Regions from separate parts of the Mesorhizobium sp. WSM4871 genome, predicted to be linked through region 4. Evidence: predicted binding sites of a transcription regulator. Region 4 holds the regulator's gene; each other region holds the start of a gene.
The links. The regulator PhoB, encoded in region 4, activates phosphate uptake and scavenging genes when phosphate is short. The targets are predictions, from matches to a motif close to TGTCATNNANCTGTCAT.
Positions count from the first base shown of each region.

Region 1: pstS (phosphate ABC transporter substrate-binding protein PstS) is a predicted target of PhoB. The motif match lies at 3,219-3,235, and genes of this name have one in related genera.
Region 2: AC0L2H_RS30600 (alkaline phosphatase D family protein) is a predicted target of PhoB. The motif match lies at 4,518-4,534, and genes of this name have one in related genera.
Region 3: olsB (l-ornithine N(alpha)-acyltransferase) is a predicted target of PhoB. The motif match lies at 2,041-2,057, and genes of this name have one in related genera.

Region 1 covers NZ_JBVVPU010000013.1:170,338-177,505, forward strand. The annotation lists gene AC0L2H_RS25450 (Na/Pi cotransporter family protein) at 151-1,881, opposite strand; gene pstS (phosphate ABC transporter substrate-binding protein PstS) at 1,981-3,084, opposite strand; tRNA gene AC0L2H_RS25460 (tRNA-Leu) at 3,469-3,553, shown strand; gene AC0L2H_RS25465 (hypothetical protein) at 3,739-3,939, opposite strand; gene AC0L2H_RS25470 (GNAT family N-acetyltransferase) at 3,972-5,252, opposite strand; gene AC0L2H_RS25475 (lipopolysaccharide biosynthesis protein) at 5,252-6,652, opposite strand; gene AC0L2H_RS25480 (class I SAM-dependent DNA methyltransferase) at 6,810-7,168, opposite strand, start outside.
Region 2 covers NZ_JBVVPU010000023.1:24,656-31,823, forward strand. The annotation lists gene AC0L2H_RS30575 (GNAT family N-acetyltransferase) at 206-712, shown strand; gene ppa (inorganic diphosphatase) at 998-1,531, shown strand; gene AC0L2H_RS30585 (hypothetical protein) at 1,664-2,254, opposite strand; gene AC0L2H_RS30590 (TetR/AcrR family transcriptional regulator) at 2,357-2,962, opposite strand; gene AC0L2H_RS30595 (MFS transporter) at 3,044-4,327, shown strand; gene AC0L2H_RS30600 (alkaline phosphatase D family protein) at 4,607-6,175, shown strand; gene AC0L2H_RS30605 (hypothetical protein) at 6,495-6,776, opposite strand; gene typA (translational GTPase TypA) at 6,978-7,168, shown strand, end outside.
Region 3 covers NZ_JBVVPU010000001.1:494,417-501,584, forward strand. The annotation lists gene AC0L2H_RS02495 (ATP-binding protein) at 1-1,910, shown strand, start outside; gene olsB (l-ornithine N(alpha)-acyltransferase) at 2,121-2,993, shown strand; gene AC0L2H_RS02505 (trimeric intracellular cation channel family protein) at 3,057-3,689, opposite strand; gene grpE (nucleotide exchange factor GrpE) at 3,812-4,447, opposite strand; gene AC0L2H_RS02515 (hypothetical protein) at 4,687-4,923, shown strand; gene AC0L2H_RS02520 (fatty acid desaturase) at 5,052-6,074, shown strand; gene AC0L2H_RS02525 (DJ-1/PfpI family protein) at 6,262-6,882, opposite strand; gene AC0L2H_RS02530 (DUF934 domain-containing protein) at 7,005-7,168, opposite strand, start outside.
Region 4 covers NZ_JBVVPU010000016.1:37,700-44,867, reverse strand. The annotation lists gene xylF (D-xylose ABC transporter substrate-binding protein) at 1-960, opposite strand, end outside; gene AC0L2H_RS27735 (ROK family protein) at 1,234-2,475, shown strand; gene phoB (phosphate regulon transcriptional regulator PhoB) at 2,492-3,181, opposite strand; gene phoU (phosphate signaling complex protein PhoU) at 3,198-3,908, opposite strand; gene pstB (phosphate ABC transporter ATP-binding protein PstB) at 3,941-4,765, opposite strand; gene pstA (phosphate ABC transporter permease PstA) at 4,783-6,099, opposite strand; gene pstC (phosphate ABC transporter permease subunit PstC) at 6,096-7,168, opposite strand, start outside.

The sequences.
Region 1 (7,168 bases), on a different contig from region 4:
GCCGCACAATGGCTGGAGCTTCACGAAGTCGAAAGATGGTATCGGGCCCGCCGCCCAAACGCGAAAGCGGCATCGCCATCCGGCGATACCGCTCGCAACCTTCGTCTGGCGCGCGCTTTGCCTATTCTACTGGGCCTATTCCGCTGGGGCCTACTCGGCCGGAACCGGGCTGAGGCCGACGTCGCCCAGCGGACGCGGCTTGTCTTCCTTGCGTGCCGACGCACGGGCGACCACGCTTGCGCGGTTGACGGACCTGCGCTCGGCGTCGATGCGGCGGATCAGGATTTCCGCTCGCTCGATCGAACCGAGCAGGGCCAGGATCGTACCGCGTTCACCCGCACCTGCATTCGGTCCCAGCGCCAGCGTGCGGGCGCGCAGCTCCTCGACCTCGGGGAAGCTGACATGGCCGGCCGGCATTTTCGGGTTGGCAATGCCGTAGTCGGGCAATATCTCACGCAGCGAGGCGTCGAGCTTGTTCAGCGCGACTTCGACGATGGCTTGCGCCGGATTGCTGAACTTCTCGCGTTTGACGCGCCGGGCCACCTGGTGCATCGATTCCGTCAAGGCAGCCGTGAAGTCGGCTTCCTCGATCAGGCTGGCAATCAGGTCGAGTTGTTCGTAAGGCAGGTCCTCCTTCATCAGCGCGGCGGTGTAGGCACGGATGTCGCGGCTGAGGATGTCGGTTGCAAGATAGTGCTCGCCCGGGTCGGCCGGTGCTTTCTTCGACCCGCGTGCGATGTCGAGGAACATCGCGCCGGCTTCGAGGTGACGGGCCGTCTCCTGCTGCACGGCGGGAACGGCCTTGGCAAAGTCGCTGGCCAGCTTGCGGTCGAGGAATTTCGGCGTCGAGAAATCCTCCGCGTCCTCGGCGTCGGTGTGGCCGACACGCGACAGGACCCGCTCGAACACACCAATGAAGGGAAACAGCAACAGCGTGTTGAAGACGTTGAAGAAGGTCGAGTAGAGGCCGACCGCGACCGGCACCAGAGGAAAGGTCTCCTTGCCGTCGACGATCACCGGAACGGCCGGATCGCCGCCGAAGAACTGCATGGCCCATTCCAGGACCTGGATGGAGACGAAGAACAGCGGAATGGTGATGCACACGCCTATGATGTTGAACGATATGTGCGCGTACGCGGTCCGCTTGGCGTTCTTCGAAAGATTGAGGGAGGCCATCCACGACGTGATCGTGGTGCCGAGATCGGCGCCGAGCGAGAAGGCGACGGCGGTCGTCCAGTCGAGAATGCCGGCGGCGCCAAGGCCCATGACAATGCCGATCGTCGCCGAAGACGAGTGGATCATGGCGGTGACGCCGGCGGCAATGAACACGCATTTGAGAAGGTTGAGGAAGGAATCAGCCTTGAGGGTTTGCAGCAGCGACATGACTTCGGGCAGGTTGCGCAGCGGGCGCAGGCCACCGGTCATCAGGTTCAGGCCGTAGAAGATCAGCGCGAAACCCATGCAGGCGAGCGCTATGTTCTTGACCTTTTCGCTCTTGGCGAAGCAATAGACCAGCGAGAACACGCCGGCCAGGATCAATCCAAGCGGGCCGAGCGGCAGGGCGATCAGTCCGTTGCCAAGCGTGGTGCCGATGTTGGCGCCCATGATGACGCTGATCGCCGGCCGCAGCGCGATGACGCCGGCATTGACCAGCCCGACGACCATGACGCTCATCGCGGTCGACGACTGGATGACGCCAGTGATCAGCGTTCCCGCCAGCACGCCCTTGATCGGCGTTCCCGCCGCCTTGGCGAGAAAAGCGCGCATCCGGTTGACCGAGAGCGCCTGGATGCCATTTGCCATGAAGTCCAGACCGAGCATGAAAATGCCCAATCCGCCGATCACCGGCACGAGGATGTCCTTGAAGATATCTATGTCCATTTCACGCTATCCCCAACAAGTCGCCATTGCGACACCGACACGAAGTTTTCCGTTGCTGTCCGAAGTGGTCGGGCGCCGAGCTTCGGCCCTCGTTTCCCCTCAGTTCGCGAGAGGGGCCTGTCCCGACCAGTACTGCTCGATCTGGCCGACGAGCGCGCTCGGCAACGGCACGTAGCCGAGTGCAGCGGCGTCGCCCGCGCCTTGCGTGAAGGCCAGCCTGAAAAGGTCATGCACGCGGCGATAGCGATGCTCTGAACGCCCCGAAACCTGGACCACCGCAAACACCGCCGTGGAGATCGGATAGGCGGCATCGCCGCTGCGATCGGTCAGGGAAGCGAAGAAATCGGTCGTTTCCCCCCAAGCGATGGAGGTGGCTGCCGCTTGCACGCCTGCGGGATCGGGCTTGACGAAATTGCCGGCCTTGTTGCGGACCGCGGCAAAGGGCAGGCCCGCGCGAAGCACCTGGCCGTATTCGGCATAGGCGATCGCCCCCTTGGTCGCGGCCACGGCGCGGATAAGGGCCTGCGTACCTTCGGCGCCGGTTCCAAGCGGCCATTCGATCAGTGTGTCGGCGCCGAGCCTGGTCTTCCACTCCTCGCTGCTCACCGACAGGAACTCGGTGAAGATATGGGTCGAGCCCGAACCGTCCTGGCGATGGAAAACGCTGATGACGAGATCGGCAAGGGCAACGCCGGGATTGAGCGCCTGAATGGCGGGATCGGACCAGGACTTGATCTTTCCCAGATAGATGTCGGCCAGAACCGGACCGGAAAGGCGCAAGCCGCCCTCCGGCAGGCCCTCCAGATTGGTGACCACCGCGATACCGCCCATGACGATCGGGAATTGTTTCTGGCCGTTGCCGGCAAGATTGGCCGGCGGCACCGGAACGTCGGTGGCGGCGAAATCCAGTTCGGGCTGCTTGAGCCGCATCAGGCCCGCGAGCGAACCGACCGGCTCATAGTCGACGGTCCAGTCCAGCGTGAAGAAGTCGCCGCCATCGGCGCGCGCATTCTTGTAGGCGGTTGCCCATTTGGCGATGACCGGCGCGGCCAAAGTCGATCCGGCGCCGCGGATGGGCTCGGCCCGGGCAGAGGGGCCGGTCAAGGCAGCGGCCAAAGCGACGGCAAGGGCGATGACGCCACCAACGAGTTTCGGCCATATGCCGTGCGACGGTGCAATACTTGTCGGGCTTCCGGAAAACATCGTTTCGACCCCGCTTATACTACCGAAAATACGTGAATAACTGAGGCTTTCAGTCAAAAATCAGTAGATCATATCCCTGGCGGCAAGCCTCAGCCAAAGAGGACAAGATCGCTCCTATTTCCTATTAACTTTTCTTAACGATTGGATGACAGGGATCGCTGCCGCCGGACATTTCGGCGCCAGGGTCTTTCAGTCGGAGGCGCTTGGCCGCCCATTGCGCCCAGTGCTGCCGCGAAATCTTTCAGATCGAATGAAACAGCAGCGTTGCAAAAGCCGGGCCTGACCTGGAGATCGTACGCCAGCTTCGCGGCGGTCGCGAATTGGCCAGTTGACGAACAGGCCTCCAACCGTATAGTCCGCGCCCATCCAGGCCGCCCGGCCTGAGCCCCTATGGCGGAATTGGTAGACGCGCTCGACTCAAAATCGAGTTCCGCAAGGAGTGCTGGTTCGATCCCGGCTAGGGGCACCACCCTTCGCTCTTCGAGCTTCGGGTGGCAGGCCACCCAGGCTCATCAGTTTCGGGTGGCAGGCCACCCAGGCTCATCAGTTTCGAGTGGCAGGCTACCCGGGCTCATCAGCCTCGGGATGCAGGCCACCGGGCTCATTGGCCGAAGGAAGTGTCCTCCGAAGCCTTGGCGAAGGAGGATCGGATGATCAGCCGGGTTCAGCCCATAGTGCGGTCAATAGCCAGAAAACGCCCATCAACATCGCGCCAACAGCCGGCACGACCAGAGTGTATCCCAGCAGGGCGAAACCCGCCTTCGGGCTGCGGGCGAGGAACGCGCCCGCCAGCCAGCCAATCGCCGCCAGGGCGAATATGCCGTAGATGAAGGCTGTCCAGATTTCGTTGCTCATGGCTTATCTTTGCCTGAGATCGTCATCCGGGTCTAGCGCCGTCCCAGCAAGCTCTTCATCCGGTTGCGCAGGATGCGCGCCATGTTGCGGGTCTCGCGGTAGAGATGCAGCTGCGAGGCCGCCTGGCGGGCGAGGCGGTCGGCGTCGGGCGAAAGCCCGATGACCAGCGTGCCCATCGGCTTACGCTCCGTCCACAACCGGCTCATGACGGGGTGGTCGGGCACGGCGCAGGAATCGGTCATCATGATGTTGGGGTCGTCGAGATGCTGCCTGGTCACCTCGATCATCAGCAGCGTGCCCGGCGAATAGGTGGCAAGGGTCTCGTCATAGGCCGTCTTCCAGGTGTAGGCGACGCCGGCCTCGACGAAGACGATCAGGCTGGCGATGGTGCGTTCGTCCAGCGTCAGCGAATGGATGCGGCACAAATCCTGTTCGGCCAGCCGGTGCACGGCCTCGCGGGCGAAGGCGGCGCGGTAGCGGTCGATGGCCATGGCGGTGCGTTCGCGGCCTTTCCAGCCCGCCACCTCCAGCGTCAGGAAGCTTTCGATGGCATGGCGGATGTTTTCCGGTCCGCGCGCCACCTGGTGCTCCAGCCTGCCGAGGTCGCCGAGGCGACGCTTCAGGCGGCGGAATTCGCGATAGTGATGCGAGCGCAAGGAGGCCTTTAGGTAGGCTTCGGCGTCGAACTTGCTTTCAAGCACCGGGCGCTCGGCCTTGCCGGTGATGACCAGCGTCAGGCCATGCGTTTCGGCGACGGTGGCAAAGAGGCTCGCAACCGGGCCGTCGAGCCGGATGTCGGGCAGGACGAAGACTTTCGGCAATTTGAGATGCGGCCGCGACAGCATCGCGAAGAAATCCTCGATGACGCCGACCGGGTCGTCGCGGTCGACCAGCGGCGTGCCGATCGGGCCGAACGGGCTCGACCAGGTGCGCATGACCGGGACGCCGAGCGGCACGCCCGGCCGCTCCACCGAGAACGGCACCAGCAGGCGCAGCCGGTTGCGGTATTCGTCGCCGTCGCGGATCACCGCCAGCCGCACCTCGCGGTCTTCCAGCCTCGGCATGGCCGGCGCCAGGAAGCGCGGGTTGAAGAAGATGTTGGGCTCGATCGTGCGGGCGCAGAGATAATCCAGTTCCTCGACCAGGTCGAAGCCGGCGGAGGCCGGATAGATCGCCAGCTTGCGCTCGGGACGGTTGTTGGCGAGGATCTCGACATGGGCGGGGTCGGCTTCGCGGGCGAGCCCGGCGAGGCCGGACACCATGGCGCCGGCCGGGCCGCCGCTGGTTTCCTCGAGCAAGGGGATGGCAGCCATTACGCGGCTCCTTTTGCGGGCATGAAAATGGCCATGACGATGCCGAGCTTGCGCCAGACCGTGAAGGACAATGCGGCCGCCTCGAAGATCATGGCGAAGGCGGTGGCCATGGCGGCGCCCCACAGGCCGAAAAGCGGGATCAGCACCACATTGAGGCCGATGTTGAAGGCCAGCGTCATGGCGTAGACGGCGGCGCAGATGTTCTGGTTGCCGCTCATGGTGAGCAGGCTTTCGCAGGGGCCGACGGCGGCGCGCGCGACGACGCCGAAGACCAGCAGGAACAGCAGCGGATAGCCCGATGTGAATTCAGGGCCGAACAGCATCAGCATCGGCTCGCCCAGCACCAGCACCACCAGCGCCATGATGAGCGACGGCCAGAAGGTCCACGACACCGTCTCGCGGGCGAAGGCGGCGAGCTTTTCCGGTTCGCCATGGGTGAACTGCGCATAGCGCTGGGCAACGCCGGCCTTGACCGCGAAATAGACGAAATGCACCAGCGCCAGCGTCTTGACCGTCGCGAAATAGACGGCGACGTCGTCGGGATCCATATAGGCGCCGACCATCAGCACATCGGCATTGGTGAGCAGGAAAAAGAAGCTTTCGACCAGGAAGATCGGCAGCGACACGATGAACCATTGCGCGAAATGCACCTTCACCGGGCCGGCTGGGATCTTCTTGTCGATGCGCGACGTCACGCTAAGCAGCTGGCCGATCGTGGTGGCGTAGGTGGCGGCGATGGCGGCGAAGATCGCGGTCCTGGCGTCGGGCGCGTAGCCCAGCAAAAGCATCAGCGCCATGAAGGCCAGGATCAGCACCGGCCGGATCAGGAAGGTCGGCGACAGCGCGAACAGCGCCCAGGAATTCGCCCGCGCCAGCCCCTGCACCAGGTCGGACATGGCGATCATCGGCAGCAGGATGAGGCCGAGGATGAAGGGCGCGACATAGTAGTTTTCGATAAAGGGCGAGAGCAGCCAGACGCCGAGCGCGCCGAGGGCGGCGATCGCGGTGGAGGCAATCAGCACGAACAGGCGGCTGGTCATGACGATGCCGCGCAACTCGGCCAGCATGCCGCGCTCGCTGTATTCGGGAATGAAGCGGATGACAGAGGTGTGGAAACCGAGGCAGGCGAGGTTGCCGACGATGACCATCGTCACCCAGACGAGGACGAAGATGCCGTATTCGAACGAGCCCATCCAGCGCGCCATCAGCACCTGGCTGACGAAGGCGATGACGGCGCTGACGATGCGCACGGAGAAGGCAATCAGCGACATGCGCCCGGCCTCGCCGCGCTCGTCGGCGGTGAACAGCACGGCGTCGATGCGGCCAAGCAACGGCTTTACGCGCAGCGCAAGGCGCTGCGGCAGGAACCGCCCGGCTGTCGTCGCCGCGGAAAAGCGCACCCAATACTCTCCGTTTTCCGCCTCTTTTTCAGGCTTTGGGTGTAGCGAAGACAGATTAAGAAACGGTTGGGTGGCGGTGGAGGGATTGCTCCCTTCTCCCCGTTCACGGGGAGAAGGTGCCGGCAGGCGGATGAGGGGCGGCGCCGGCTTTTTTAGGTTACGCCACGCCCGGCGAACTTAAAACCTCGGCAGCAGCTTTTGCTGTGCGTTTCTTTGTTACCTTTGCTTTCGCGGCGGCCTCCATAGGAGCAACCATCTTCTCGTACAGGCCAAAGAGATGCTCGACCCGTTCACGCTCAGAAGTGAAAGCCATACGGCGGTAGAGGCGGTCAACAGCGAGATCGAGCGCCTGATGCGCCTTCCGAAGCTTTGGTGGCATGAAGTCCGGATCGTACATGTCCGCTAGCGTGGAGTTTGGAAAATTTGCGCGGGCATCTATCACATTCTGTGCCAAGGCGGCGATCATTTTCTTCTGTGTCTCATTCATCTCCGGCCAAGGGAAGGTATTGTAAACTA
Region 2 (7,168 bases), on a different contig from region 4:
GCTCACGTACTTAAGTACGCTCCGCTCCGGTTCTCGAAACCACCACCATATGACTCACCAGAGCGAATTTCGAAACGGTCTCTAGTCCGTTCAAAGCACGCCCTGACACCGTCCCCCACGGTGTGCGATCACCTGTGTGAAAGCATGGCGGCCTGCTGACCGGACTCTTTGCAATCGGGCGATGCGGGTTTATGGTTAACAAATCATGAACACGCTGAGCATCGACATCAGGAAAGCCGAACCGCGCGACGCAGGCGCGATCGCCGACGTGCACCAGCAGGCCTGGAACGGCGCCTATGCCGGCATCATTCCGCATCGCACGCTGACATCGATGATCAACCGCCGCGGCGCCGACTGGTGGGCGAATGCCATCCGCCGCGCCGCCACCGTGCTGGTCGTCGAGATCGGCGGCAAGATCGCCGGCTACGCCACGATCGGCAAAAACCGGGCGCGCGAGCTCCGGCAGCAGGGCGAGATCTACGAACTTTACCTGCGCCCCGAATATCAGGGCATCGGCCTCGGCAGCCGGCTGTTCTCGGCCGCGCGGGCGCGACTGGCCGACCATGGCCTGAAAGGCATGGTGGTGTGGGCGCTGGAGGACAACCAGAACGCGCTCGCCTTCTATGCCGGCGCCGGTGGCCGCGACGTCGCCGAAGGCGTCGAGATCTTCGAGCAGAAGGCGCTGAAGAAGGTCGCTTTCGTCTGGGAATGACACCAACTTCGTCATCCTAGGGCGAAGCAGAGCGAAGCGACGCGGAGACCCTAGGATCCATGCCGTAACGTCTGAGCGCGGTGACGGCCCGGAATCTCTAGCCAGGGCCGCTGGACCTACCCCGTTCTGTGCCGCTGCATTCTTCGAGCGCCGTCGCGGCATGGATCCTAGGGTCTGCGCTTCGCTCCGCCCTAGGATGACGAAGTAGGGGGCAGCACTATTGCCGCATTGCACCATGCGCCTTGGCCCGCTATCGGTCTCCAAATCGAGAGAGGGACCAAAGCCATGCGTATCGAAGCCATAGCCACCGGTAAGAACCCGCCCGAGGACGTCAACGTCATCATCGAAGTGCCGATCGGCGGCGAGCCGATCAAATACGAGATGGACAAGGAGGCCGGCACGCTGTTCGTCGACCGCTTCCTGCACACCTCAATGCGATACCCCGGCAATTACGGTTTCGTGCCGCACACGCTGTCGGGCGATGGCGACCCGATCGACGTGCTGGTCTGCAACACGCGCGCGCTGGTGCCGGGTTGCGTCATCAATGTGCGGCCGATCGGTGTGCTGGTGATGGAGGACAATGCCGGCCAGGACGAGAAGGTGATCGCGGTGCCGTCGCCCAAGCTGACGCTGCGCTACGAGAACGTCACCGAATACACCCAACTGCCCGATATCACGCGCGACCAGGTGCAGCACTTCTTCGAGCACTACAAGGATCTCGAACCCGGCAAATGGGTCAAGATCGAGGGCTGGCACGATTCCAAATTTGCCAAGAAGATGATCGTCGAGGCGATCGAGCGAGCGAAGAAAAACAAATAGGTCCCTCAGCTTCGCCGAAATGCGCGGTGGACCAGAATTCCTGCGCTGTTGCGGCGCTCTGACGCCACGGCATGAATCCTGGGGTCTGCGCTGCGCCGCTGCGCTCGTCGCTCCGCCCCAGGATTGACGAAGTCAGTTGTCGACGCGGCCGAAAGCGGGTACGTCGCCGACCGTCACGCGCATGTCCTTGCCGCAGGCAAAACTGGGCGCCTTCTCGTCGGCGAGCTTGCGCGCTTCGTCGTTGGCCGCCGGATTGCCGGTGGCCAGCACCAGTCCGACCGTGCAGCCATCATACTTCTCCGGCTGGGAGACCTTGGCGACGACCAGCACCTCGGTCGATTTGCTCTCGTCCTCGGGATTGCTGATCGAGCGGCGGTGGATGACCGCGAAGGGCACGGCACGGTCACCATTCGTCTCGATGCGCCATTCGAGCCTGGGGCCAGCCGAATTGAAGCCGACGAAGCTTTCCCACACCGTCGTCATGTCGCTGGAGGGGAAACCGTAGAACAACGATTCGCGCGCATCGTCGTAAGCGATCAGCACGGGGTAGCCGCGATAGCCAGAACAGGTGAGGCTCGCCCAGTCGCCGTCGCCTTCCTCGGCCTGCGCATAGGTCACGCAGTCCTTCTTCGAGTCGAGATCGGTATAGGCGCTGGATATGTCGCCGGCCTGAGCGGCATTGCAGAAGCCGGCGAAGGCGAGCGGGATCAAAAGAGCACGCATGCGGACATCTCCGTTGCTGACATCGCCGTTTGCGGCTTGCCGCAGCGTATCGTCAAATTTCGCAGCCGTCAGGGTGCTCCGGCCGATCTGGTAAACGGAACGCTATTTCTTCAAGCTCGCGTCGATCAAGAGATCGGCGTTGCGGGCGACCGATTGCGCCGGCCCGCCGAGCCCGAACAACTGGCCGCTGATATAGGCGCCCTCGATCAGAAGCAGCAGCCCATCGCCCAGCATGTCGGGGTCGGCGGCGCCCATCGCGCCGGCCATGGCGCGCAGGCGGCGGCGCAATTCCTGCTTGTTGGCCTCGCTCACAAGGCGGGCCGGATGGCCGTGTTCGGGATATTCGACCGCCGCATTGGTCATGCCGCAACCGCGATAACCGGGCTTTTGCGTGCGCTTGCTGATCCGGGTCAGGAAGGCGGCGATCTGCGCGCGCGGATTGCCGGGATGGGCGTTGACCGCATCGTCGAAGCGGTCCCAGAATTCGAGGTCGTATTGCCGCAGATAGGAGGCGGCCAGTTCGTCCTTGGAGGGAAAGCTGCGGTAGAGGCTGGGCTTGGTGACGCCGGCGCGCTTGACGATCTCATCAACGCCGATCGCCCGGATGCCCTGCCGGTAGAACAGGTCGCGCGCCACACGCAGGATCTTCTCGCCGGCACGAGGGGGCGTCACTTCATCTGGATTGATGGTTGGTTCAATGCTTTTCATGGTCGATAGGACGTGGCCTGCTTGACGTGTTACCGATCGGTACGTATACGTCTGGGCAATTGCAACGTACCGGTCAGTAACATGATAGCTCAATCCCGTCGATTTGGCCAGCGCTACGCTTTTGTCGTGGTCGGCGTCATCTTTCTCTGCCTGCTGATCGCGGCCGGCCTGCGCTCGGCGCCCTCCGTGATGATGCTGCCGCTGGAGGAGAGCTTTGGCTGGCGGCGCGACGTCGTTTCTCTGGCCGCGGCCGTCGGCATCTTCCTCTACGGCCTGACCGGGCCGTTCGCAGCGGCGCTGATGGAGCGGATCGGGCTGCGCCGCACGTTGCTTGCAGCCCTTTTGCTGATGTCGACATCGACCGCGCTCAGCCTGTTGATGACCAAGCCGTGGCACCTGCTTCTGACCTGGGGCGTGTTTTCCGGCGTCGGTTCGGGCGCTGTCGCCACCGTGCTTGGCGCCACCATCGTCAACCGCTGGTTCAAGACCAATCGCGGCCTGGTGATGGGACTGATGTCGGCCTCCAGCGCCACCGGCCTGCTGGTCTTCCTGCCGATGCTCGCGTCGCTGGCGCAATCGGGCGGCTGGAAGCCGGTCGCCATCGCCATCGCGGTCGCCACCGCCGCTCTCGTGCCGCTGGTGTGGCTGCTGGTGCCGGAACGCCCGGCTTCGATCGGCATGGTGCGCTACGGCGCGGAGGCCGACGACGTGCCGCCGGTTCCGCCGGCCGCGCAAGGCAATTTCCTCGCGCACACGCTCAATACGCTGCGGCGCGCCGCCGGCACCCGCGTGTTCTGGTATCTGTTCGCCACCTTCTTCGTCTGCGGCTTCACCACCAACGGACTGGTCGGCACGCATCTGATCGCCTTTTGCGGCGACATGGGCATCGGCGAGGTGCAGGCCGCCGGCCTGCTGTCGATGATGGGCATATTCGACCTGATCGGCACGACGCTGTCGGGCTGGCTTACCGACCGCTTCGACCCGCGCAAGCTGCTCGGCGTCTATTACGCGATCCGCGGCCTGTCGCTGATCTATCTACCGTATTCCGGTTTCTCGGCGACGAGCCTGATTATCTTCGCCGTGCTCTACGGGCTGGACTGGATCGCCACCGTGCCGCCGACGCTACGGCTCTCCAACGAGGCGTTCGGCGACCGCAGCGGGCCGATCGTCTTCGGCTGGATCGTCGCCGGCCATCAGGTCGGGGCGGCAACCGCCGCCTTCTTCGGCGGCACCATGCGCGAGCTGCAAGGCAATTACGAGCTGGCCTTCATGATCGCCGGCATGACGGCCATCGCGGCGGCCTGTATCTCGCTCCTGATCAACACCAGTAAGCCGGCGTTCGACCCGGAACCGCAAGCTGCCTGAGGGAGCGTCGGTTGAGCGCTAATCTCCCCCCTTGAGGGGGAGATGGCCGCGAAGCGGCCAGAGGGGGTCGGTTCGACCGGGTTCGGCTCTTTATCGCAGACGCAGGAGGTCGGGGCTCCATGCGAGACGACCCCTCTGTCGCCTTCGGCGACATCTCCCCCTCGAGGGGGGAGATTGCTCGCCTGTCGATTGTAACGAAACCTTCATGGTTTCGAGATGCGGCTGAAACATTGAGGCTGGAGCTTGGCGGCGACATTCAAAGCCATCCAGGAGACAGCCATGAACAAGATTTCACGTCGTGCTTTCGTCACGTCCGCGAGCGCCGCCGGCCTCGTCGGCGTCTCGGGGCTTGCGCTTCCCTATTATTCCCGCGCCAACCAGCGGCCGGCCTTCACCCACGGCGTCCAGTCCGGCGATATCGATGAAACCAGCGGCATGGTATGGACGCGCACTGATCGGCCGTCGCGCGTCATGTTCGAGGTCTCGTCGACAGAGAATTTCGCCAATGCCACCCGTCTTGCGCCGCTCGATACCTCGCCGGCGAGCGATTACACGGTGAAGCGGCTGCTCACCGACCTCGCCGCCGACCAGGACATCTTCTATCGCATGGTCGCCGCCGATCTCGCCGACATCAACGCCGTCTCCGAACCGATCGTCGGCCGCTTCCGCACGGCGCCGGCCTCGAAGCGCGATATCCGATTTGCCTGGTCGGGCGACACCGCTGGCCAGGGCTGGGGTATCGACGAGACCGGCATGAAGACCTACGCCACGATCGGCAAGCACACGCCCGATTTCTTCCTGCACTCCGGCGACACGATCTATGCCGACGGCGCGATGAAGGACGAGGTCGATTTGCCCGGTGGCGGCAAGTGGAAGAACGTGGTTCTGATCGATGGCAAGCGCAAGGTGGCCGAGACGCTGGAGGAATACCGGGACCAGTGGAAATACAACATGATGGACAGGAACGTGCTGGGCCTCAGCGCCATCTGTCCGACCTTCTACCAGTGGGACGATCATGAGGTGCTGAACAACTGGTCGGATTCCAAGGATCTCAGCGCTGACGACCGCTACAGCGAAAAATCCATCCATGTGCTGGCGGCCCGCGCGGCGCGCGCCTTTCATGAGATGACAACGATCCGCTACGAGCCATCGGAACCCGGCCGCGTCTATCGCAAAATCGCCTATGGGCCGCTGCTCGACGTGTTCTTCCTCGACATGCGCTCCTATCGCGGTCCCAACGGTCCGGCCATGCAGGAGACGATGACGCCGCAATCGCGCATACTCGGCGAGCAGCAGACCAAATGGCTGAAGCGCGAACTGGCGAGCTCCAAGGCAACCTGGAAGATCATCGCCGCCGACATGCCGCTCGGCCTCGTCGTGTGGGATGACGGCGCCAAGAAGGTCGGGGCCGAAGCGGTCAGCAATGGCGATAATGGTGCGCCAAAGGGTCGCGAGCTCGAGATCGCCGATCTTCTGCGCTACATCAAGAATGCCGGCATCGACAACACCGTCTGGCTGACCGCCGACGTGCATTACACCGCGGCGCACTACTACAATCCCGACAAGGCGCAGTTCCAGGATTTCAACCCGTTCTGGGAGTTCGTCTCCGGCCCGATCCATGCCGGCACGTTCGGCCCCAATGATTTCGACATGACCTTCGGGCCGGAGCTGAAATTCATCAAGGCGCCGACCGCCGAACAGGGCCAGAACCTGCCGCCGTCGGCCGGCCTGCAGTTCTTCGGCCTCGTCGACATCAACGGCGCCACCGAACAGATGACGGTGCGGCTGATGGATCGCGACGACAACGAGCTCTACAAGGTGACGCTCGATCCGGTGCGGTCGGCGTGAGGCACCCCCCTCTGTCCTGCCGCACATCTTCCTCGCAGGGGCAGGGCAATTGCATATGGATTTTTTGCGAAGAGGACCCCACCCTAACCCTCCCCACAAGGGGGAGGGAACGCTGCCGCGCGCCTTTACTTCCCTGTTTGGCGTCGAAAGAGAGGCATTTTGCTGAGGTTAGCGCCACGGAAGTCTCCCTCCCCCTTGTGGGGAGGGTTAGGGTGGGGGTACATCGTAGAGCGAAAGCCTTGGCTTTTCATCCGCGATTGCCCTGCCCTCGAGGGTGAGATGCCCGGCTCAGTGTGACCGCGACGTCACTACGCTCTTGCTAGTCGGGATAGCAGACGGTCGGGATCTTCGGCCAGACCGCGCTGTCGCAGCCGGCGGCCTGCTGCTTCTGCTTGAAGGAGGCACTCACCGGTCCGGTCACCACCGGGTCGACGCCATAGGGGGCGTCGGCGAAAAGCTCCTCGGCCGTCTGTGTGTCGGACTTCAGGCCAGCGCCCGCATCCTTGACCGTCGCGGCCGACTGCGCGGCACCTGCCGCGAGAATCACGGCGAGAGCTGCCCATGCCAGGACCGGACGCAATCTGCTGAGGGGATCGATCATGAAAACTGAACTGCCCGGAGCCGGCAAGGTTCCGCCTTGGTTAACAAAAAACATTTGACACGAAGAGGCTTAAGAATTGGTGACCAGATATTTGGGTATCGGCATCCTCTTTCGCAAATGCGAAAAACCCTGTATGAGCCGCGCAACTGAAAGAGGCGGCGCCTTTTGGCCTGCTGCCTGCAACGCTCCCGAGACCAAAACATGAAACTCCGCAATATCGCGATCATCGCGCACGTCGACCATGGAAAAACCACCCTCGTCGACCAGCTTTTGAAGCAGTCCGGCTCCTTCCGCGACAACCAGCGCGTCGCCGAACGCGCCATGGATTCCAACGACCTCGAAAAGGAACGCGGCATTACCATCCTGGCCAAGGCGACCTCGGTCGACTGGAA
Region 3 (7,168 bases), on a different contig from region 4:
TTCGCGGGCTGATCGACGCGCTCGGCGATCTCGTCGTCCACCGCGACCGCGACGGCCACATCGTCTATGCCAACAAGGTCTTCGCCGATCTTGTCGAAACCGACCAGCGCGACCTCGCCGGCAAGACGCTGGCCGAACTCGGCATCGATGTCGGCATCGTTCCCGATGCCGCCTTTTCCGATCACGAATGCCTGAGTTCCACCGACGTCGCCATCCGCACGCCGGGCGGTCCGCGCTGGTTCTCGTGGATCGAACTGTCGGTGCGCGACAAGGACAGCGGTGCGGTGTCGCATCGCGCCATCGCCCGCGACATCACCGCCCGCAAGCGCGCTGAATCGTCGCTCATTACCGCCCGCGAGCGGGCGGAATATGCAAGCCAGGCCAAATCGCGCTTCCTCGCCACCGTCAGTCACGAGATCCGCACGCCGATGAACGGCATCATGGGCATGGCCAGGCTCTTGGCGGACACCAACCTTTCGCCCGAACAGCGGACCTATGTTGGTGCCGTCTCCACCTCGGCCAGCGCCCTGCTGGCGCTGATCGAGGATCTGCTCGACTATTCGAAGATCGAGGCCGGCCGCTTCGACCCCGAACCGCAGCCAATGTCCGTGCGCGAGACTGCCGACAACATCATCGAGCTCCTGGCGGCACGCGCCTTCGTCAAGAATATCGGCCTTGGCTGCCATGTCGAACCCGACGTGCCGCAGATGATATCAGCCGATCCGGGAAGGGTCAGGCAGGTGCTGCTCAACCTCATCGGCAACGCCATCAAATTCACCGACGGCGGCGGCGTGCTGGTGACCGTCTCCCGCACCCGCACCGAAGCCACGGATCGCATACGCTTCACCATCACCGACACCGGTCCCGGCCTGCATGAGGACGACCTGGAGCGCATCTTCGAGGAATTCGAACAGGCTGATGGCACCTCGACCCGCACGCATGGCGGCGCGGGTCTCGGTCTTGCCATTTCAAAGCGCCTGGTGATCGCCATGGGCGGCACAATTTCCGTGTCGAGCCAGCTCGGCCAGGGTTCGGAATTCATCTTCGAAATCCCCGCGGCATCGGCCACCGAGGCGCCGCAGAACCGCCAGAATGCGCTCTCGGGCCGGCGCGCGGTAATCCTGTCAAAGAATGCCATCGAGGCCGACGCCATTGCCCGCACCATCCGCGCCAATGGCGGCAAGGTCGATCTTGCGGCGACCGCTGCCCAGGCCGCGCCCTTCGCTGGAAACTGCGACGTACTCCTGATCGACGCGACCATGGAAGAAAGTGACGGCAGGATGCTCAAGCGTCTTCGCCAGAGCGGATTTGTCGAATGTGAGGCAATCACGCTGATCGCGCCTACGGACCGCGGCATGCTCGGCGAGTTCCGCGCCAACGGCTACGCCACCTTCCTGGCAAGACCGGTACGCGGTGAGACATTGCTGCGCGTGCTTTTGACCAGCCACGCGTCGGCGCACGCCCTGCCAGAGGCGGAAAAGCTGGGCGCGCCATCCGTGCGCGCCATCGGCAGCCGCCAGCATGGCCTGTCCGTGCTGATCGCGGAAGACAACGACATCAATGCCATGCTTGCCCGCGCCACGCTTTTGAAGGCCGGCCATCGGGTGAAAGTGGTCGGCAACGGCAAGGCTGCCGTCGAGGCCGTCATCGGCACCGGCCACAAGCATCGCTTCGACGTGGTGCTGATGGATCTGCACATGCCCGTCATGGATGGGCTGGACGCCATCGCCGCCATCCGCCGCCACGAGGAGGAAACCGCCGCACCGCCGGTTCCGATCATGGTGCTGTCGGCGGACAGCCAGGAAAAGACCCGCCACGCGGTACTTGCCCACGGCGCCAGCGGCTTCGTTACCAAGCCGCTCGATCCCGATGCGCTTGTCCACGCCGTCGAGGGCCAGGTAGCGGCCTGACCTCGCCTCTCAGAACGCCTCAAAACAGCGACTTTTTCGCACGATCCTTTCCCCGGAAACCGATTCTGGTTCCCCAGGTCACGCGATAGCCAGCCGACGAAGTATTGCCCGCGAACCCGTATCACGGTACTGTCACAATCCTGTTGCACCTACACCGTATCCCCGTGCCAAGAGGGATGGCTCGAAGGAGAATCACTCGTGCATACAGTTATGCCGGAATGTGACACTCGGCCGAACGCCGGCAGCGCCTTGCTCGTCGGGCGGAATGTCGATGCCGTCAAAGGCGCATCTCTCGGCCGTATCGGCAACCTCGAAGTGCGGCTTGCTCGCAACGAGGCTGAGATCGCCGCCGCCCAGGAGGTGCGTTACCGGGTATTCTATGACGAGCTCGGCGCCAGGAAAGATCTGTTCCAGGTGCAGGACCGGCGCGATGCTGACCGCTTCGATCCATTGTGTGATCATCTGCTCGTCTTCGACACCTCGCTCTCCGGTCCCGAGCACCGCCGCATTGTCGGCACCTACCGCTTGCTGCGCCAGGAGATTGCGGCCGCCGCCGGCGGCTTCTATTCCGAGGGTGAATTCGAGCTGACCAAGCTCATCGCCCGCCATCCTGGACAGCGTTTCCTCGAACTCGGCCGCTCCTGCGTTTTGCCGGAATACCGCTCGAAGCGCACCATCGAGGCGCTGTGGCAAGGCATCTGGGCCTATATCAATCACTACGGGATCGGCGTGATGACCGGTTGCGCCTCGTTCCACGGCACCGTGCCGGCGGCGCATGCCGAAGCGCTGACCTATCTCGCTCATCACTGCCGCACGAACTCCGCCTGGGACGTGCGCGCGGTCGCCGGGCGCTATTGCTCCATGGATCTGATGCCGATCGAGGCGGTCAATGCCAAGGCCGCGATCGCGGCGATGCCGCCGCTGGTCAAGGGCTATCTGCGCGTCGGCGCGCGCATTGGCGACGGCTGCGTCATCGACCGTGAATTCTCGACGGTCGACATCTTCGTGGTGATGCCGGTCAAGGAGATCGGCGCCCGCTACGTCAATTACTATGGCGGGGAAGCACAGCGTTTCGCCGCTTGATCCAGTCATTAGTGAGTAGTAGTGCAGCCTGTCACTACTGACTACTCACCACTCACTCCCTTTTCACGGAATGTCTTCCGGCCGCCGGCCAGGGCGGCTCTTGTAGGATGGAAAGGCCCAGCCGAACTTGAGCGCGCCGCCGCGCACCAGGAATGCCGCGGCGAAGCCCGCCAGGCCCGATGCGAGCGGCGGCAGGCCGGCGAGATCGCCTAACGTAAACAGGGTGGCGCCGGCAAGGGCGGCAGTGACATAGATTTCAGGTCTCAGAAGCACTGACGGCTCACCGGCCAGCAGGTCGCGCAAGATGCCGCCGAACGTGGCGGTGAGCACGCCGGTGACGACGGACACGACCGGCGAGCCGGTGATGGCCAGGCCTTTGGCGGCACCCATCACCGAAAACGCGGCGAGGCCGACGGCATCGAGCCAGAGCAGTAATTTCCAGCGGGATTCGACACGGTGCGCCGCGAAGAAGACAAGCATCGCCACCACCGCGCAGATCAACACATAACCGGAGTTGGCGATCCAGAAGACCGGCAGATTGAGGATGACGTCACGAAACGTGCCGCCGCCGATACCGGTTACGCTGGCCAGGAACAGAAAGCCGATGATGTCGAGCTGCTTGCGCGAAGCGGCAAGCGCACCGGTCGCCGCGAAGACGGCGACGCCGGCATAGTCGAGGAGGTCGATTGGATTCAAGGGCATGAGGCAGTGGGAACTAGGGACTAGGAGTTGGGGAGTATAAATAACACGAAGCCGCGCAATAGATACGACCGCCCTAATTTCCCTACTGCCTGCTGCCTATTTCCTACTCCCCTACCTTACGCATCTTTCTCAGCCTGCTCATTGACCGGGCCGGGCTCGACCGGGGCTTCAGCGGCCACATGCTTGGGACCGCCCTTGGCGACGCCGACCATGGCCGGCCGCAGCACCCGCTCGCCGATCGAATAGCCGGGCTGCACGACCTGGACCACCGTGTTGGCCGGCACCGCCGGATTGGGCACCTCGAACATCGCCTGGTGGAAATTCGGGTCGAACTTCTCGCCTTCCGGCTCGAGCTTCTTCACCCCATGTCGCTCCAGCGCCGACAGCATGGCGCGCTCGGTGATCTCGACGCCCTCGATCAGCGCCTTGAAGCCGGCATCGCCCGACGCCGCCGCCTCGGCCGGAATGGCGTCCAGCGCCCGGCGCAGATTGTCCGACACCGACAGCATGTCGCGGGCGAAATTGGCAACCGCGTAAGCACGCGCGTCGTGAACGTCGCGCGCGGTGCGACGGCGCAGATTCTCCATCTCTGCCGCGGCGCGGAGCGCCCGGTCCTTCAGATCCTCGTTTTCCTTCATCAGCCGCAGAAGCGCTTCATAGTCGCCGTCGGCGCTGCCTTCCGCGCGCTCGGCGGCGGCCTCGGCCGCCTCGATATCCTCGGGCGCGCGTTCGTCTTTTGCCTGGTCGCTCATCGCCGTTTCCCGTTATCTCGAATGGTATGGATTTTGTGCCCGATATCGAGGTTTGGCGGCCAAAAATCAAGGGGCAAGCGATACTGTGTGCCGCCGGCGGCACTTTGCGCGCAGCCGGCACGGACTTTCGATTTTAATTCAAATTTTACTCTAACCGGCGGATTTGCTTGCGGCGATGCTGCGATAGGGGGAACCTTTCTTGTGCTGGGGGAGTTTCGAAGCCGACACAGGATTTTGAGATGACGACCCGCAACAACGCCGCCCGCGACAGGGGCGCCCGCAACAGTAGCGAAAGACGCGAAGGGCTCGACGCCGATATCAGGCGCCAGTTCGGCACGGAGGCCACGACGCGCTTTCTGCGAACGCTACCTGCTTTTCGCACGGAGTTCGACATTCCCGATCGTTTCAAGGAACTGCTCGACCGCCTGGACGGCATCGAGGGTAACTTGGCCACCGGCCAACGCGGCAACCGATAGCAGGCGACTTGGGCTCGTTCGACTGAACCCGAGATGCCCTCATAGTTGACAGTCGCGCGACATTTACGCACAGTAATTTTGCGTGATCTTTGTCTTGCGGCAGCGTCACGCGCCGCCTATGCTTCCTGATGAACATGATTTCCCCCGAAGCTGTGGCTAACAGCAAGCGTGCCTGGTTGAAGATTCTGGCGCGCTACAAGAAGCCCGACAGGCGTCGCAGCGCTGTCGAACTTGCCATCACCCTGATCCCTTTCGCCACGCTGTGGGCGCTGTCCTCGGCTGCCTATTCCTATGGCCATTGGTGGGGTCTTATCCTCATCCTTCCGGCGGCCGGCTTTCTGGTGCGGATCTTCATGATCCAGCACGATTGCGGCCATGGCTCCTTCTTTGCCAACCGCTATGCCGACGACTGGATCGGTCGCGTGCTCGGCGTCTTGACGCTAACCCCCTATGACTGCTGGCGGCGGGCGCATGCCACCCATCACGCCAGCGCCGGCAATCTCGACGAGCGCGGCATCGGTGACATCAAGACGCTGACCGTCGCCGAATACCGGCAGATGTCCTGGCGGGGCCGGCTTTCCTACCGTCTCTATCGTCATCCTCTGGTCATGTTCGGCCTTGGCCCCATATGGCTTTTCATCTTCGAACAGAGGCTGCCGGTCGGCATGATGCGAAGCGGCCTGACGCCATGGGTATCGTCCATGGCCACCAACGCCGCTATCGCGTCCATCGCAGCCGCCCTCATCTGGTTCGTCGGCCTCGGCGCCTTCCTTGTCGTCCACTTGCCGATCGTCGTCCTCGCCGGCTCGGCCGGCATCTGGCTATTCTACGTCCAGCACCAGTTCGAAGAGACGGAGTGGGCAAAGGATTCCGAATGGGAATTCCAGCATGCGGCCCTGCACGGCTCGTCCTATTATGACCTGCCGCGGGTGTTGAACTGGTTCACCGGAAATATCGGCGTCCATCACGTCCATCACCTCTCCGCCAAAGTGCCGTGCTACCGTCTTCAGGAGGTTCTCAGGGACTATCCGGAACTGCGCAAAATCGGCCGCGTCACGCTTCTCGACAGCCTGCGATGCGTGAAGCTCGCGCTGTGGGACGAGAGCCGCAGCAAGCTGGTGTCCTTCCGCGAAGCGCGCATGGCTGTCTAGAACAGCAATAGCCGCCGCACCAAAGGTGCGGCGGCCGTCCCCTGCCTAAGGTGTTGAGATTCAGGTCAGGCTGAGTCGAAAATGACGGTTTCCGAGAACCGGAGCGGAGCGTACTCAAAGTACGTGAGCACCGGAAGCGCAGGAAATCGCCATTTGCAGGCCAGCCTCACCTGAATATCAACCCGCCTTAGGCCGCCTTGCGCTCGTCGCGCATGAGCGCCTTGCCGTCGCGGATCTCGGTGCCGAGAACCTTCAGGCATTCGCGCATGAAAGCGGCAAGGCCTGGCCAGCCCTTGGCCGACACCAGATTGCCATCGACATGGGCGCCGGTCGGCGCGACGTCGATATAGATGCCGCCGGCCAGCGTGACCTCAGGCTCGCAATACTGAAGTGCGGCGACTTCCCTGCCACGCACGACGCCGTCGACCGCGATCAGGATCTGCACACCATGGCAAATGGTGAAGATCGGCTTGCCGGTCTCGTGGAAATGCCGCACCAGCGCCTGTATGCGCTTGTCTATGCGGATATATTCCGGGCCACGTCCGCCTGCCGCATAGACCGCATCGTAGTCGGTAGGGTTCACCTCGGCAAAAGTCTTGTTGAGGATGTAGTCGTGGCCGAGCTTTTCCGTATAAGTCTGGTGGCCCTCGAAGTCGTGCAGAGACGTCTTAAGTATGTCGCCCGCCTTCTTGTCGGGACACACGACATGCACCGTATGGCCAACCGCATGCATGGCCTGTTCAAAGACGAAAATCTCGTATTCCTCGCTGAACTCGCCAACGAGCATCAATATCTTCTTGCCAGCCATTCCCGGTTCCTCCCTTGTGACCACATCTATTTCAATAATAGACCTATCCTAAGGCGCGGATATAAAAGACTCAATCTGCGAATTGGTCCGACCAGATCAGGCAAATCCCGCGCTGGATCCGATCAGCCGGCGCGCTCTCGCCGCCAGGAATATTTGGGGCCTTTGGCCTCTGGCTCGGCGGTCGGCTGATAATACAGCGAAAGTCCACCGGTCCGGCCTTCCTCGAGGCGCTTCAAAAGCACCGGGTTCGACACTTCGAACTCGTCGAAACCGAGGCGCAGCATAT
Region 4 (7,168 bases):
GTTGAGATTGTCCTTGGTGATGGCGATCGGCGTCAGGAACAGCGAGGTGACGGTGTTGCCGCCAGGCGTGGTGAAATCCTTGACGCCGGCAATGTCGGTCATCTTCTTGCCGTCGGCCAGCTGCAAGGCGATCTCGGCGGCATTCTTGCCGAGTTCGCGCGCATCCTTCCACACCGACACGATCTGCGTGCCGAGCGCGATGCGGTTGAGCGCGGCATGGTCGCCATCCTGGCCCGAGACCGGAACAGAGCCAGCCAAGCCTTGCGCCGTCAAAGCCGCGACGACGCCGCCGGCGGTGCCGTCATTGGCTGCAACCACCGCATCGACCTTGTTGTCGTTGGCGGTCAGGAACTGTTCCATGTTCTTCTGGGCGTTGGCGGGGAGCCAGCCGTCCGTATAGGCTTCGCCGACATTCTTGATCTTGCCGCTGTCGATTGCGTCCTTCAGCACTTCCATCGAGCCCGCAAACAGGAAATCGGCGTTCGGATCGGCGCCCGAGCCCTTGATGAAGACGTAATTGCCTTCCGGCTTGACCTTGAACACTTCGCGGGCCTGCATGCGGCCGACTTCCTTGTTGTCAAAGGTCAGGTAGAACACGTCCTTGTTCTCGATCAGCCTGTCGTAGCCGACGACCGGAATGCCTTCGTCCAGCGCCTTCTGCACGGCCGGCCCGATGGCCGAGGCATCCTGCGCAAGGATGATCAGCGCGTTGGCGCCCTGGGAGATCAGGCTCTCGACATCGGTGAGCTGCTTGCCGGGGTTGGACTGCGCGTCGGCGGAAATATACTTGTCGCCGGCGGCCTCGATGGCTGCCTTCATCGCGGCTTCATCCGTCTTCCAGCGCTCTTCCTGGAAGTTCGACCACGACACGCCGATGACCTTGTCCTTCGCCTGCGCGACCGACGCAAGCGTCAGCGACATGGCGACACCCGCCAGGATGGCGGCTGCGAATCTCTTCATGATATCCTCCCTGCGCCACGTATGGCGTGACTAGACTGACCCAAAGGCCGGCACAAAGGCTCTATTTTTTCGAGCCTCGAAAAAATACTGATCCAACACCCGGACGCTGTCAACATCGATTCTGATGGATTTTGATGTCGTGTCGAATTTTTTCGAGCCTCGGAATAAATAATGACAGAACCGTGCCCTTCTGACAGTATTTGTCGGACATTGCCGACGACTGCCGATTTTATGAGCGGCCGCGGCAAGGGAGGAGGCAATAGGGAGGAGAAAATGTCGGTCGGAATCCGCCACGACGATTTGCGCCGGCGCAACCGGGCGATGGTCATTTCGGCCGTGCGCCGCGCCGGCCAGCCGTCGCGGACGGAGATCGCCGCGACCACCGGCCTCAGTCATTCGACCATATCGGCGATCTCTTCCGACCTGATCGGGGAAGGCATCCTGAGGGAGAGCAAGGCAAGCGAGGCCGTTTCCTTGAAACGCGGCCGGCCGCAGGTCGGCCTCGCCCTCAATCCGGAAGCGGCGGCGGTGCTGGCTGTCGTGTTGTCGCTGAATTTCCTTTCGGTCGCCGTCATCGACTATGCCGGACAGGTGGTCGCCGAGGAGCAGCGCCGGCTGGACACGCTGACCATGTCGCGCGAGGAGTTGATCGATGAATGCGTCGCCATTGTGCGGCGCCGGCTCGAAGATCCCGACCTCGATGTCCGCAGCGTCGCCCGCATCGCGCTGGCAATCCAGGGCATCACCGATTCCCAGGCCCGCGCCATGCTGTGGTCGCCGATCACGCCGCTGACGAACATCGCCTTCGCCGACATATTGGAAGCCGAGTTCGGCATTCCCGCCACCATGGAGAACGACTGCAACATGATGGCGGTGGCGCTGCGCTGGCGCGACCCGGACCGCTATCGCGACGACTTCGTCGCCATCCTGCTCTCGCACGGCATCGGCATGGGGCTGGTGCTGAAGGGCGAATTGTTCACCGGGACCCATTCCTCGGGCGGCGAATTCGGCCACATGATCCATCGGCCGGGCGGCGCGCTCTGCCGCTGCGGGCGGCGCGGCTGCATCGAGGCCTATGCCGGCAATTACGCCATCTGGCGCAATGCGAAACAGATGGGTGAGGACGCCGAGCCGGTCGCCGATGTCAGCGACGCCGACATGCGGGCACTGGCCGCCCGTGCGCGCGCGGCGGACGGGCCGGAGAGGGAAGCCTACCGTAAGGCCGGCGAAGCGCTCGGCTTCGGCCTCGGCAGCCTGTTCGCGCTGATCGATCCCGCGCCCGTCGCCATGGTCGGCGTCAGCGCCGGGGCCTTCGATCTTATCGAGCCGGCGCTGCGCCAAGCCATCGCCCAGACTGCCGGCGGTCAGCATTCGGGATCGATCTCCTTCGACACCGAGCCGAATGAGTTGCCGCTGATCCGCGAAGGTTGCGCCATGCGGGCGCTGAGTTTCGTCGACCAGGAGATTTTCGCGCCGGGCATCCAGGTGAAGGCCGGAAAGAAGGACGTGGCCTGAACTCGGTAGCGGCGCCCTAATCTTCCCTGATCGCGTAGCCGGCGCCGCGGATGGTGCGGATGACATCGGGCATGCGGCCATTGTTGACCGCCTTGCGCAGCCGGCCGACATGCACGTCGACCGTGCGCTCGTCGATGTAGATCGTCTCGCCCCAGACATTGTCGAGCAGCTGGCTGCGCGAGAAGACGCGACCGGGATGTCGCATCATGAATTCGAGAAGGCGGAATTCGGTCGGTCCGAGCCGGATCTCGCTCTTCTTGCGATAGACCCGGTGCGATTCGCGATCGAGCATGATATCGCCGACCTTGAGCACGCTGGACAGGACTTCCGGCTTGGCGCGGCGCAGCAGCGCCTTGACCCTGGCCATGAATTCCGGCGTGGAGAACGGCTTGACCAGATAGTCGTCGGCGCCGGTGGAAAGGCCGCGCACGCGGTCGCTCTCCTCGCCGCGCGCCGTCAGCATGATGATCGGCAGCCGCTCGGTTTCCGGACGCATCCTGAGCCGCCGGCAGAGCTCGATGCCGGAAACCGCCGGCACCATCCAGTCGAGCACCAGGAGATCGGGCACGTTCTCCTGCAGCCGGATCTCGGCTTCGTCGCCGCGCGTCACCACCTCGACCTGGTAGCCTTCGGATTCGAGGTTGTAGCGGAGCAGTACCCCCAGCGGCTCCTCGTCCTCCACCACCATGATGCGTGGCGCGATCATTAACCGGTCGCCCCTGTCATGCCGCCGGCGCCGACATCGCCGTCTCGTCCTGCTTCGGACGATTGGCAGGCAGTTGCGAGCCGGTCAGCACATAATAGGCGTTCTCGGCGATGTTGGTGACGTGGTCGCCGATGCGCTCGAGGTTCTTGGCGCAGAACAGCAGATGCGTGCAGGCGGTGATGTTGCGCGGATCCTCCATCATGTAGGTCAGGAGTTCGCGGAACACCGAGGTGTATTTGACGTCGATGCGCTCGTCCTCGTTCCTGAGCTTGGCGAGTGCCGGTGCGTCCTTTGCGGCATATTCCTCGATCACGCCTTGCACCTGGATCAGCACCAGTTGCGCCATCGCGTCGATGGAGTGCGACAGGTCGCGCGGCGTGACACTGAGGCCGACGGTGCCGACGCGCTTGGCGATGTTCTTGGCAAGGTCGCCGATGCGCTCGAGATCACCGGCCATGCGGATCGAGCCGACCACCGCGCGCAGATCATTGGCCATCGGCTGGCGCTTGGCGATCAGCGTGATGGCGCGATCGTCCAGCTCGCGCTGGCGCGCATCCATGATGGCATCGTCGGAAACGACGCGCTGCGCCAGCGTGTTGTCCGAGTTCAGCAGTGCCTTGGTCGAGCCGCTGACCATCGAGCGGGCTAGATCGCCCATGTCGCTGATCAGCTTGCTGATCGCTCCGAGATCCTCGTCGAAAGACGCAACCGTATGATGTTCACCCATGATCCTGTCCTTCTATGCGTGGTCGCAACCGCTCAGCCGAAGCGGCCGGTGATGTAGTCCTGGGTGCGCTGGTCGTCGGGATTGGTGAACATCTTGTCGGTCGCGCCCTCTTCGACCAGGTAGCCGAGATGGAACATCGCCGTGCGCTGCGACACGCGCGCTGCCTGCTGCATCGAGTGGGTGACGATGACGATCGTATAGTTTTGGCGCAGCTCATCGATCAACTCCTCGACGCGAGCGGTGGCGATCGGATCGAGCGCCGAGCAGGGCTCGTCCATCAGGATCACCTCCGGCGACACGGCGATGGCGCGCGCGATGCACAGACGCTGCTGCTGGCCGCCGGAAAGACCGGTGCCGGGCTCCTGCAGGCGATCCTTGACCTCGTTCCAGATCGCCGCCTTCTTCAAGCTGGATTCGACGATCTGGTCCATGTCCTGCTTGCGCTTTGCCAGCCCGTGGATGCGCGGGCCATAGGCGACATTCTCGTAGATCGACTTCGGGAACGGGTTGGGCTTCTGGAACACCATGCCGACGCGGGCTCTCAATTCGACGACATCGATGTTCTTGTCGTAGATATCCTCTTCGTCGAGGGTGATCTTGCCGGTTACCCGCGCCGAGTCGATGGTGTCGTTCATGCGGTTGAGGCAGCGCAGGAAGGTGGACTTGCCGCAGCCGGAGGGGCCGATCAGCGCCGTCACCTGGTTCAGGCGCACGTCAAGGTTGACGTCGAACAGCGCCTGTTTCTCGCCATAGAAGACGCCGACCTTGTCGCCGCGCATCTTGATGACTTCGTTCGACTTGGCGCTCATTTTTTCGCCCACTGCATTTTCAAGAGACTGTTCGGTCATGATGTTCATACCAAAATGCCTTTTTTCTACCAGCGCCGCTCGAACCGACGCCGAAGCACGATCGCGGTGATGTTCATGGCCATGAGGAAGACGAGCAGAATGATGATGGCGCCCGACATGCGCTCGACGAAAGCGCGTTCGGCCTCATTCGCCCACATGTAGATCTGCACCGGCAGCGCAGTCGCCGGATCGAAGGGCGTCTTCGGATAGTCAGCGACGAAGGCCACCATGCCGATCAGGAGCAGCGGCGCGGTTTCGCCGAGCGCGCGCGCCAGGCCGATGATCGTGCCTGTGAGGATGCCTGGAGCGGCCAGCGGCAGAATATGTTGGAACACCATCTGCATCTTGGAAGCGCCGAGGCCGAGCGCAGCGGAGCGGATCGACGGCGGCACGGCGGCCAGGGCGGCACGCGTCGCGATGATGATCGTCGGCAGCGTCATCAGCGTCAGCACCAGACCGCCGACGAAAGCCGCGGAACGCGGCATGCCGAGGAAATTGATGAAGACGGCAAGACCGAGCAGGCCGAAGACGATCGACGGCACCGCAGCGAGATTGTTGATGTTGACTTCGATCAGGTCGGTGAAGCGGTTCTTCTTGGCAAACTCCTCCAGATAGATAGAGGCGGCAACGCCGATCGGCAGCGCCAGCAGCAGCACGATTATCATCATGTAGAACGAGCCGATGATCGCCACGCCCATGCCGGAGGTTTCCGGACGGCTGGAGGCGCCATAGGTGAACAGGCCGGTGTTGAAATGCTCGGCCATGGCGCCGTCCGCCTTGAGCTTGTTCATCCAGGCGATCTGCTGGTCCGAGACCTTGCGGCGCGCTTCCTCGACACTGAGGTCGATCTGTCCCTTGAAGGCCGAATCAAGATTGGCGGCGGCGAGGATGTTGACGTCGCGCGTCGTGCCGATCACCGACGGATCGGCGGCGACGATGTCGCGCAACTGGACGCGCGCACCCTCTGACAGAAAGCCCTTGAGCCTCCGGATCATCGGCTTGTCGTCGGGATTGATACCGAGCTTGGCGACCAGCGCGTTTTCGGCGAGCTTTGGATAGTTTGCCCTGACCAGAACGCCCGGGTCGGTCGCGCGCTTGTTGGAGGGATCGATCACCTTCTCGTCGAAATTGATCGGCAGCGTCACCGTGGTCTGCCAGAAGGCGGTGTAGCCCTTCGAGACGATGGTGATGAGCATGATGGCCAGGAACGCCAGACCGACGGAAATCGCCACCACGCCGTAGATGCGGAACCGGCGTTCGGCGGCATAGCGGGCCTTCAATCCGATGTCGCGGCGCGGATGAGCCGCGGCCCGGACCATCGTATCCATGGAGATGTCGGTCATTCGTACTGCTCCCGGTACTTGCGCACGATGTAGAGCGCGACGATGTTCATCACCAGCGTCAGCGCGAACAGCGTCAGGCCGAGCGCGAAGGCGACCAGCGTCTGCGGCGAATTGAACTCAAGGTCGCCGGTCAGCTGATTGACGATCTTGACGGTGATGGTCGTCATCGCCTCGAATGGGTTGACGGTGAGATTGGCGGCGACGCCCGCCGCGAGCACGACGATCATCGTCTCGCCGATGGCGCGCGAGGCCGTCAACAGGATGGCGCCGACAATGCCTGGAAGCGCCGCCGGCAAGATCACCCGCTTGATCGTCTCCGAACGCGTCGCGCCGAGGCCGAGCGAACCGTCGCGCATGGCGCGCGGCACCGCGGTGATGATGTCGTCGGACAGCGACGACACGACAGGGATCAGCATGACGCCCATCACGAGGCCAGCGGTGAAGATGCTCTGGCCCTGGATGAAGGGCGAGCCGCCGGTGAGCGCGGCGGAGAGGTCGCGCAGGAACGGGCCGAGTGTGACCACGGCGAAGATGCCGTAGACGATGGTCGGTATGCCGGCCAGCAGTTCCAGCGCCGGCTTGACCACCGAGCGTACCCTGGGCGTTGCGTATTCGGCCATGTAGACCGCCGACATCAGGCCGACGGGCACCGCGACCAGAAGCGCAACGGCGGCGATGTAGAGCGTGCCGGCGAGAAGCGGGATCAGGCCGAACTGACCTTGGCTGCCACCCGACCCGGCCGCGGCGAAGCGCGGATCCCAGACGGTGCCGAAGAAGAAACTCATCGGCGAGACGCTCTCGAAGAAAGTGATCGTCTGGAACAGCATGGAGAGCACGATGCCGACCGTGGTCAGGATGGCGATGGTGGAGGCGGCGAGCAGCCCCCATAGCATCAGCTTCTCGACATTGTTGCGCGCCCTGGCGCGCGGCGCGATTTGCCTGAGCGCGTAGACGGAGCCGGCAATCGACAGGGCAAGTGTAATGACCGCACCGAACAGGCCGAGCCGGCTCTGCACCGCATTCGCCTCGACGGCGATCGGAATCATGTAGTCCTGTGTATCGCTTGCCA